One region of the Arthrobacter sp. 05L44 genome, then DNA from elsewhere that is predicted to be linked to it. Evidence: predicted binding sites of a transcription regulator. Region 1 holds the regulator's gene; the other holds the start of a gene.
What was found. Region 1 encodes LexA, which represses DNA repair genes until DNA is damaged. Its sites were predicted from a motif close to TCGAACANNTGTTCGA; they were not measured.
Positions count from the first base shown of each region.

Region 1 (4,962 bases):
CAGCGAACTCGCCCGGCAGAACGCCGCCGACGCCGACGTTGTGGTCACCAACCACGCCATGCTCGCCGTCAGCGCCTTCGAGGGCCTCGCGGTGCTGCCCGAATACGACGTCGTTGTGGTGGACGAGGCGCACGAGCTCCAGGACCGCGTCACGGGCGCCGTGTCCGGGCAACTGTCCGTCGCGATGGTGCACGCCGCGGCATCCGGTGCCCGTAAGCACACCGGGATCACCGTGGATGCGCTCAATACCGCCGCCGCCAACCTCGAACTCGCCATCGAAGGTGTCCCAAGCGGGCTGATGCCGAACGGCCTGAACAGCGAACAGCTGGACTGCGTTGACCAGCTCCGCGACGCCTGCCGCGCCGCGCTCTCCGACTCCAAGGGGGATAGCGCCACGCCGGCCGACGGCGGCCGGCAGCTCGCCCGCTCCCGCCTGATGGTGATCCTGGAGCTGTGCGAACGGCTCCTGGCCGCCAAGGAAAACCGCGAGGTGGTCTGGTTTTCGCGCAACAGCAGCTTTGACCCGCAGCAGGGTTACTCACAGCCGGATGACTCCGCGCCGGCCCTGGTCAACATCGCCCCGCTCAGCGTCGCCGGGCGGCTGCGCGAAGGGCTGTTCGCGGACCACACAGTCGTCCTGACCTCGGCGACCCTCGCCATCGGAGCGGCATTCGAGCCCGCAGCCGGGGGACTGGGACTGGTGGGGCCCGGGGCGCCCAGCTGGACCGGCGTCGACGTCGGCTCCCCGTTTGAATATCCAAAACAAGGCATCCTGTACGTCGCCAAGCACCTGCCCAAACCGGGCCGCGGTACCTCCCCGGAGGCCCTCGACGAACTCGAGAAGCTTATCCGCGCCTCGAACGGCGGGGCACTGTGCCTCTTCTCCTCCCGGCGTGCTGCCGAGGAGGCCGCCGAGGCGATGCGGCCCAGGCTGGGCCTGAGCATCCTCTGCCAAGGCGAATCGACCATGACGGCGCTGGTCAAGCAGTTCGCGGACGAGCCGGACACCTGCCTGTTCGGGACAATGTCGCTGTGGCAGGGCGTTGACGTACCGGGTAATTCCTGCCGCCTCGTGGTCATCGACAGGATCCCGTTCCCACGGCCCGACGATCCCCTGATGACCGCCCGCTCCCGGGCCGTGGCACAGTCGGGCGGCAACGGTTTTATGAGTGTCTCGGCGACCCACGCGGCCATCCGCCTGGCGCAGGGCGCCGGCCGGCTGATCCGTTCGACGTCGGACAAGGGCGTGGTGGCCGTACTCGATTCCCGGCTTTCCACCGAGCGCTACGGCGGCTTCCTGCGCGCGGCGCTGCCACCGTTCTGGCCCACCACGGATCCGGCCGTGGCGCTGGCCGCGCTCGACCGCTTGGCCAAGGCCCCGGCCGCCGGATAGGCCGGAAAATTCTGCCCCAACGCCGCAGGTCCCGTCCGGAACATCGGACGGGACCTGCTGAGTTGGTGCTGGGTGGTTCCCGGTTAGAGGGAGCGCAGTACGGACACGACCTTGCCCATGATGACGGCGTGATCGCCGAGGATCGGTTCGTACTGGGTGTTCTGGGGGAGCAGCCAGGTGTGGCCGTCGCGCTGGCGGAACGTCTTGACGGTGGCCTCGTCGTCGAGCAGCGCGGCCACGATGTCACCATTGACGGCGTCGTTCTGGCGGCGGACCACCACCCAGTCACCGTCGCAGATGGCGGCGTCGATCATCGAATCCCCCGCCACCTTGAGCATAAACAACTCGCCGTGGCCCACCAGCTGGCGTGGCAGTGGCATAACGTCTTCCACGACCTGATCGGCCAGGATCGGGCCGCCGGCGGCAATCCGGCCCACGAACGGCACCATCGCGGTGTCGGTGGCGCTGGCCAGTTCCGAGACGGCGAGGCCGCCCACGGCCCGCAGACCGCTGGACTTCTCGACGCCGGAGATGGGGGTGGCGCCGCCGTCCAGGGTTAGCGGCATCAGGACTTCCATGGCACGGGGCCGCTTGGGGTCCCGCCGCAGGTAACCGAGCTTTTCCAGCTGTGAGAGCTGGTGGGTGACGCTGGAGAGGCTGGCGAGCCCCACAGTGTCACCGATTTCGCGCATGGACGGCGGGTAGCCGTTGTCCGTGACCGAACGCTGGATCGTCTCCAGGATCTTCTTCTGCCGGACGGTAAGGCTCTTCGGCGCCCGGCCGGTCTGCGGGCTCCGTTGGGTAGCCCTCCCGCCGGCGGCTTGTGCTGCCATATTCGCCATGCCTTTCCGTTCCGCCCTGCGGACCTTGCCGCCGGGCCGCTGTGGCCTGAAAACCCCCGGGGCCTAAAAATGTCAGACCCCGTTGTTGAACTTGAACTGTCCAACCGCAGGTGAACTCACCAGCGGTTGTTCCGTGATTCAAAAGTAGGCCAGCACACCATGTTTTTCAAACATTTGTTCTAGCGAGTCTCGACAATGTTCGTTCATAGGTGCTAAAACAGAACAAGCAGAGTTCGAATATGTGTTCGAAACCTGTCGACGGGAACCGAATGCAGGTTTCGATTCTGTGTTCTAAGTTTCGCAGTCGCAGGTTCGCCTATGAAGGTCACGCGTTCGATGGTTCGGCCGGTTGGCGGCGGGTACATGGAGTACGCCGGGCGGCACAGAGAGGTCCAGGAGGGCTTAGTTATGTCAGCAGTAAGCGTTATGTCCGGTTCGTTCGGCACCATCAAGTCCCGCACGGCCGTGCCCCAAGCGGCAGCACGCCAGGCGCCCCTGCGGCTGACCCGCCGGGGACGGTTCGTCTTCATCGGCCTGCCGCTGATCGTCCTGGCTGTCATGGTCCTGTCGCTCGCCGGTTTCCTCAACGCCCCCGCCAAGGCGGCCGACTCCGCCGCGGAGCTCTCGGTGACTCCCGCGGTCACCGTCACCGTCCAGCCGGGCGAATCACTCTGGGCGATCGCCGGCGCCGTGGCACCGGAACGCGATCCCCGCGACGTCGTGGCCGACATTGTCCAGCTCAACAACCTCGGCGCCGCCCGCGTGATGCCCGGCCAGCAGCTTTTCGTCCCTTCAAAGTAGGCAGGGCCCCCGCCGGCGAATGACCAGCCGGCGTGTGAGTGAACGCCCCTGGTGAACCCCGGCAGCCCCCACGGGGCGGGCATTCCGGGGTCACAGTTTCGGGGCGGGCCCGGGTCTCACTTAAACTGGGCGGGTGACTGACCAGCTAGAGCGCCTCAACCGACTGCCCCTCCGCACAAACCTGCGGGGCCTGCGCCCCTACGGCGCACCCCAGCTGGACGTGCCCATCCTGCTGAACGTCAATGAGAACACGCACGGGGTCCCGGCCGACGTCCGCGCCGCTATCGCCGAGGCCGTGACCGAGGCCGCCGCGGGGCTGAACCGGTACCCGGACCGCGAGTTCACCGAACTCCGCGAGGCCCTCGCCGAGTATCTGGGCCACGGCCTCGAAGCGGACAACATCTGGGCCGCCAACGGGTCCAACGAAGTGCTCCAGCAGATCCTCCAGGCCTTCGGCGGCCCGGGGCGCACCGCCCTCGGCTTCCCTCCCACGTACTCCATGTACCCGCTGCTGGCCGCGGGGACGGACACCGAATACATCGTGGGAGTCCGCGCCGAGGACTACGGCCTCAGCGCGGAATCGGCAGCCCGGCAGGTCCGCGAACTGAAGCCCAGCGTGGTCTTCCTCTGCTCGCCGAACAACCCCACCGGGACAGGCCTGGGCCTGGATGTTGTGGAGGCCGTCTATGAGGCGGGCCAGGAAAGCCAGACCATCGTGATCGTCGACGAGGCCTACCACGAGTTCGCCCACGACGGCACACCCAGCGCCCTGACCCTGCTGCCGGGCCGCGAGCGGCTGATCGTCTCCCGTACCATGAGCAAGGCCTTCGCCCTCGCCGGCGCACGGCTCGGCTATATGGCGGCCGCCCCGGAGGTCACCGACGCCCTCCGCCTCGTGCGGCTGCCGTACCACCTCTCGGCCATCACCCAGGCGACGGCCCTGGCCGCCCTGCACCACCGCGTGGCGCTGATGGCCGACGTCGAGGACATCAAACGCCAGCGGGACAGGATCGTCTCCGAACTGATCCGGATGGGCCTCAAGCCCGCCGCCTCGGACTCGAACTACGTCTTCTTCGGCGGCCTGGACAACCCGCACGAGGTTTGGCAGGGGCTGCTGGACGCCGGGGTGCTCATTCGCGACGTCGGCATTCCGGGACATCTGCGGGTGACAGCCGGCACTGAGACGGAAACCACAGCGTTTCTGCAGGCCCTCGAACAGATCCTGACCGGCCGCCAAGCACCGTCCGCCTAGACTTAACCCAGGACCCACGCACACCGCCCTGTTCGCCGGGGCGCCGCCTTCATCCAAAGGACACCCACATGAACAACCCCGGAGCAGCCGCGGCCCAGGCCCGGACCGCACGCCTGGAGCGGACCACCAGCGAGTCGTCCGTCCTGGTCGAGATCGACCTCGACGGCACCGGTGTATCGGACATCAGTACCTCCGTGCCGTTCTACGACCACATGCTGACGGCGCTCAGCAAGCACTCCCTGATCGACATGACGGTCAAAGCCACCGGCGACACCCACATCGACGTCCACCACACCGTCGAGGACGTCGCGATCACCTTCGGCGAAGTCCTGCGGACCGCGCTGGGCAACAAGGCCGGGATCCGGCGCTTCGGGGAGGCCACCGTGCCGCTCGATGAGGCCCTCGCCCACGCCGTCGTTGACGTCTCCGGCCGCCCCTACCTGGTCCACGCCGGCGAACCGGCCGGCCAGGAGTACCACCTCATCGGCGGCCACTTCACCGGCTCGCTGACCCGTCACGTCTTCGAAGCCATCACCCTGCACGCCGGCATCTGCCTGCACATGAACGTCACCGCCGGCCGCGACCCGCACCACATCGTCGAAGCCCAGTTCAAGGCGTTCGCCCGGGCGTTGCGCGCCGCCGTCGAACCTGACCCCCGCGTCGAAGGCATTCCC
Region 1 is NZ_JBFTNS010000010.1:37,642-42,603, forward strand. Features, by position in the region: gene AC1DHY_RS15145 (ATP-dependent DNA helicase) at 1-1,393, shown strand, start outside; gene lexA (transcriptional repressor LexA) at 1,477-2,226, opposite strand; gene AC1DHY_RS15155 (LysM peptidoglycan-binding domain-containing protein) at 2,644-3,036, shown strand; gene AC1DHY_RS15160 (histidinol-phosphate transaminase) at 3,170-4,288, shown strand; gene hisB (imidazoleglycerol-phosphate dehydratase HisB) at 4,357-4,962, shown strand, end outside.

Region 2 (4,962 bases), on a different contig from region 1:
TGCTCCTGGCGGTGGCGCTGATGTACCTCGGCGCGTCCTTGTTCAGCTGGATCCAGGGCGCACTCACGGCGACGGCCGTGCAACGGCTCAGTTACGGGCTGCGCGCCTCGGTGGAACAAAAGCTGCACGTCCTGCCCTCCAGCCACTTCGACGACCAGCACCGCGGCGACGTGCTCAGCCGTGCCACCAACGACGTCGACAACGTCTCCCAGGCCCTCAACCAGCTGCTCAACCAGCTGATCATGTCCGTGCTGATGCTCACCGGCGCCCTGGCCATGATGTTCTGGCTCTCCCCGCTGCTGGCGCTCATTGCCCTGGCCTCGGTTCCGCTCTCCACGCTGATCACCGTGCTTGTCGCCCGGAAATCGCAGGCCTATTTCACCGACCAGTGGGACAGCACCGGGGCCCTCCATGCCCACCTGGAGGAATTCTTCACCGGCCATGAGGTAGTCAAGGCCTTTGGCCGGCAGGAGGCCGCGGCGGCCGTCTTCAGCACCAGCAACGGCCGGCTCTTCCGGGCCTCTTCCAACGCGCAGTACGTCTCCGGGGTTGTGCAGCCGCTGATGATCTTCGTCGCCAACCTCAACTACATCGCCGTGGCCGTCATCGGAGCCCTGCAGGTCGCCGCCGGCACCATGACCATCGGCGGGGTGCAGGCCTTCATCCAGTTCAGCAGGCTCTTCAGCCAGCCCATGGGCCAGATCGGCGGAATGCTGAACCTCATGCAGTCCTGCATCGCCTCCGCCGAGCGCGTCTTCGCGCTGCTGGACGCGCCGGAAATCCCCGCCGACGCGGCCGGGCCCGCCGCCGGGTCCGCCCGGGCCGCCGCGGCCCGCGCGGCCGACGCCGGATCCCCGCCGCCCGCCGGCAGGGTCACCTTCGAGGGCGCCACGTTCGGCTACGACCCCGCCTCTCCCGTCGTCGAGGGCCTGACCTTCACCGTGGAACCGGGCCAGACCGTGGCGATCGTCGGTCACACCGGCGCCGGCAAGACCACCGTGGTCAACCTCCTGATGCGGTTCTACGAGCTGGACTCCGGGCGGATCACGGTCGACGGGGTGGACATCGCCGAGTTGCCCCGCGACGGACTGCGGGCAACCTTCGGCACCGTGATGCAGGACGCCTGGCTGTTCACCGGCAGCATCCGGGAGAACATCGAATACGGCCGGCCCGGCGCGGACGACGACGACATTGTGGCCGCCGCCCAGGCAAGCCACGTGGACCAGTTCGTCCGGGCCCTCCCGGCCGGCTACGCCACCATGCTGGGCAACGACGGCGACTCCCTGAGCCGCGGCCAGCGCCAGCTCATCTCGATCGCCCGCGCCCAGCTGGCCGCCCGCAGCATCCTGATCCTCGACGAGGCCACCAGCTCCGTGGACAGCCGGACGGAAATGCAGATCCGGCAGGCCATGGCCCGGCTCCGGCAGGGGAGGACCAGCTTCGTGATTGCCCACCGCTTGTCCACAGTCCGCGACGCTGATCTAATTCTGGTCATGGACCACGGACGGATTGTTGAACAAGGGACCCACCAGGACCTGATGGCCGCGGACGGTGTGTACACCGGGCTTTACCGCGCTCAATTTGCCGGCCGCGAGCAGCCCGCACGGGTGCTGGAGTCGGACCGGTGAGCGCCGCAGAGCATGCCGCGGCGCAGTTCCCCGGCGCCTGGAAGCCCAACACCGGCAGTTCCGTGCCGCTGTTCGAGCAGCTGCGGCTGAACATCATCGAACACGCGGACAAAGGCACCCTGGCCCCAGGAACCCGCCTCCCTGCCGTGCGCAGCCTCGCGGCCGAGCTCGGCGTTGCACCGCACACCGTGGCGCGGGCCTACAAGGAACTCGAAGCCGCCGGCGTCGTTGCCACCCGCGGTCGGAACGGCACCGTCGTGTGCGCCCGCGACGAGGCCTGGGGCTCGCTCGCCGCCGCCGCTGCGGAGTTCGCTGACGCCGCCAAGGCCCAGGGCGCCAGCTTCGCGGAGGCCGTCCAACTCCTCGCGGCGGCGTACGACCGCCACTAACGGGGCCGCCATTAGCACATCCCGGCCCGGAATGGATATTCGAAGAAGTTTTCGATTAGCATTGGAGGCGTGCCTAAAGCCGTAGCTGATCAACCTGCCGTCGATGTCCAGCCTGCCGCCGTTCCGGTGAAGTCCGGAAAAGCGGCCCCACAGCGCTCCAGCCCGGCGTCGTCCGGTACGGAGCTGGCCCGTCCCGACCTGTCCCGCCTGGTGGTGAAGGGCGCGCGCGAACACAACCTCCGCAACGTCGACCTCGACCTGCCGCGCGACGCCATGATCGTTTTCACCGGACTCTCGGGCTCGGGCAAGTCCTCCCTCGCCTTCGACACAATCTTCGCCGAAGGGCAGCGCCGCTACGTCGAGTCGCTCTCCGCCTACGCCCGCCAGTTCCTTGGCCAGGTGGACAAGCCCGACGTCGACTTCATCGAGGGCCTCTCGCCCGCGGTCTCCATCGACCAGAAGTCCACCAGCAAGAACCCCCGCTCCACCGTGGGCACCATCACCGAGATTTACGACTACATGCGCCTGCTCTGGGCCAGGGTGGGCCGCCCGCACTGCCCCGTCTGCGGCGAGCCGGTCACCAAGCAGACCCCGCAGCAGATCGTCGACCAGCTCCTTGAACTTCCCGAGGGCACCCGCTTCCAGGTCCTCGCGCCCGTGGTGCGCGGCCGCAAGGGCGAGTTCGTCGAGCTGTTCAAGGAGCTCACCGCCAAGGGCTACTCCCGCGCCCGGGTGGACGACAAGCTGATCCAGCTCAGCGACCCGCCCAAGCTCGGTAAGCAGTTCAAGCACACCATCGAGGTGGTGGTGGACCGGCTGGTGGTCAAGGACGGCATCAGCCAGCGCCTGACGGACTCCGTCGAAACCGCACTGGGACTGGCCGAGGGCCGGGTCCTCGCCGAATTCGTGGACCTTGAGGCCGACGATCCCGGACGCATCCGCGCGTTCTCCGAACACCTCGCGTGCCCCAACGAGCACCCGCTGGCAATCGACGAGATCGAGCCCCGCTCGTTCTCCTTCAACAACCCCTTCGGCGCCTGCTCCGCCTGCAGCGGCATCGGCACCAAGCTCGAGGTCGATGAGGAACTCCTCATCCCCAACCCCGAGCTCTCGCTGTCCGAGGGTGCCATCGCCCCGTGGTCCCTCGGCACGGCCACCACGGAATACTGGAACCGGCTCCTCGGCGGCCTGGCCAAGGAAATCGGCTTCAAGATGACCACCCCGTGGGAGAAACTCTCCGCGGAGGCCCGGCAGACCGTGCTGCACGGCAAGGACCACCAGGTGGTGGTCCAGTACCGCAACCGGTTCGGCCGCGAACGCAAGTACAGCACCGGCTTCGAAGGCGTGGTCCAGTACGTGCACCGCAAGCACACCGAGACGGACTCCGACTCCGCCCGGGACCGCTACGAGGAGTACATGCGCCAGGTCCCGTGCCCGGCCTGCAACGGTGCCCGGCTGAACCCGGCGTCGTTGTCCGTCCTCATCAACGGCAAATCCATCGCCGAGGTCGCGGCGCTGCCCATGCGCGAATGCGCGCACTTCCTGGACACCCTGGTGCTCAGCGGCCGTGAGGCGCAGATCGCGCACCAGGTCCTCAAGGAGATCCAGGCCCGCCTGACGTTCCTCCTCGACGTCGGCCTCGAATACCTGAACCTGGAACGCCCCTCCGGCACCCTGTCCGGCGGCGAGGCCCAGCGCATCCGGCTGGCCACCCAGATCGGCTCCGGCCTGGTGGGGGTGCTGTACGTCCTCGACGAACCGTCCATCGGCCTGCACCAGCGCGACAACCGGCGGCTGATCGAAACCCTCACCCGGCTCCGGGACCTCGGCAACACACTGATTGTGGTGGAGCACGACGAGGACACCATCCACGAGGCCGACTGGGTGGTCGACATCGGACCCGGCGCCGGCGAGCACGGCGGAATGGTGGTCCACTCCGGTTCCTACCAAGACCTGCTGAAGAACACCGAATCCCTCACCGGCGACTACCTGTCCGGTCGCAAGTCCATCCAGGTGCCGAAGAAACGCCGCAAGTACGACAAGAAGCGCGAGCTGAAAGTCGTCGGGGCCAAGGAAAACAACCTGCTGAACGTGGACGCGGCCTTCCCCCTCGGCTTGTTCACCGCCGTCACCGGCGTCAGCGGCTCCGGCAAGTCGACCCTGGTCAACGAGATCCTCTACAAGGTGCTCGCCAACAAGCTCAACGGCGCCAAGCAGGTCGCCGGCCGGCACAAGACCGTGCAGGGCCTCGAGCACCTCGACAAGGTGGTGCACGTCGACCAGAGCCCCATCGGCCGGACCCCGCGCTCCAACCCGGCCACCTACACGGGCGTCTTCGACCACATCCGGAAGCTCTTCGCCGAGACCACTGAGGCCAAGGTCCGCGGCTACATGCCCGGCCGGTTCTCCTTCAACGTCAAGGGCGGCCGCTGCGAAGCCTGCTCCGGCGACGGCACCCTGAAGATCGAGATGAACTTCCTGCCGGACGTCTATGTGCCCTGCGAGGTCTGCCACGGCGCGCGCTACAACCGCGAGACGCTCGAGGTGCACTACAAGGGCAAGACCATCGCAGACGTCCTGAACATGCCGATCGAGGAAGGCGCGGAGTTCTTCGCCGCGTTCTCGCCGATCGCCCGGCACCTGAAGACGCTGGTGGACGTCGGCCTCGGTTACGTACGGCTGGGCCAGCCCGCCACGACCCTCTCCGGCGGTGAGGCGCAGCGCGTGAAGCTGGCCGCGGAGCTGCAGAAGCGGTCCAACGGCCGGAGCGTGTACGTCCTGGACGAGCCCACCACAGGCCTGCATTTCGAGGACATCCGCAAACTGCTGATGGTCCTGCAGGGCCTGGTCGAGAAGGGCAACACCGTGATCACCATCGAGCACAACCTCGACGTCATCAAGAGTGCGGACTGGATTGTCGACCTGGGGCCCGACGGCGGTTCCGG
Region 2 is NZ_JBFTNS010000002.1:463,089-468,050, reverse strand. Features, by position in the region: gene AC1DHY_RS07415 (ABC transporter ATP-binding protein) at 1-1,628, shown strand, start outside; gene AC1DHY_RS07410 (GntR family transcriptional regulator) at 1,625-2,017, shown strand; gene uvrA (excinuclease ABC subunit UvrA) at 2,201-4,962, shown strand, end outside.
Region 2: the regulator LexA is predicted to act here: its motif matches at 2,057-2,072, upstream of uvrA (excinuclease ABC subunit UvrA).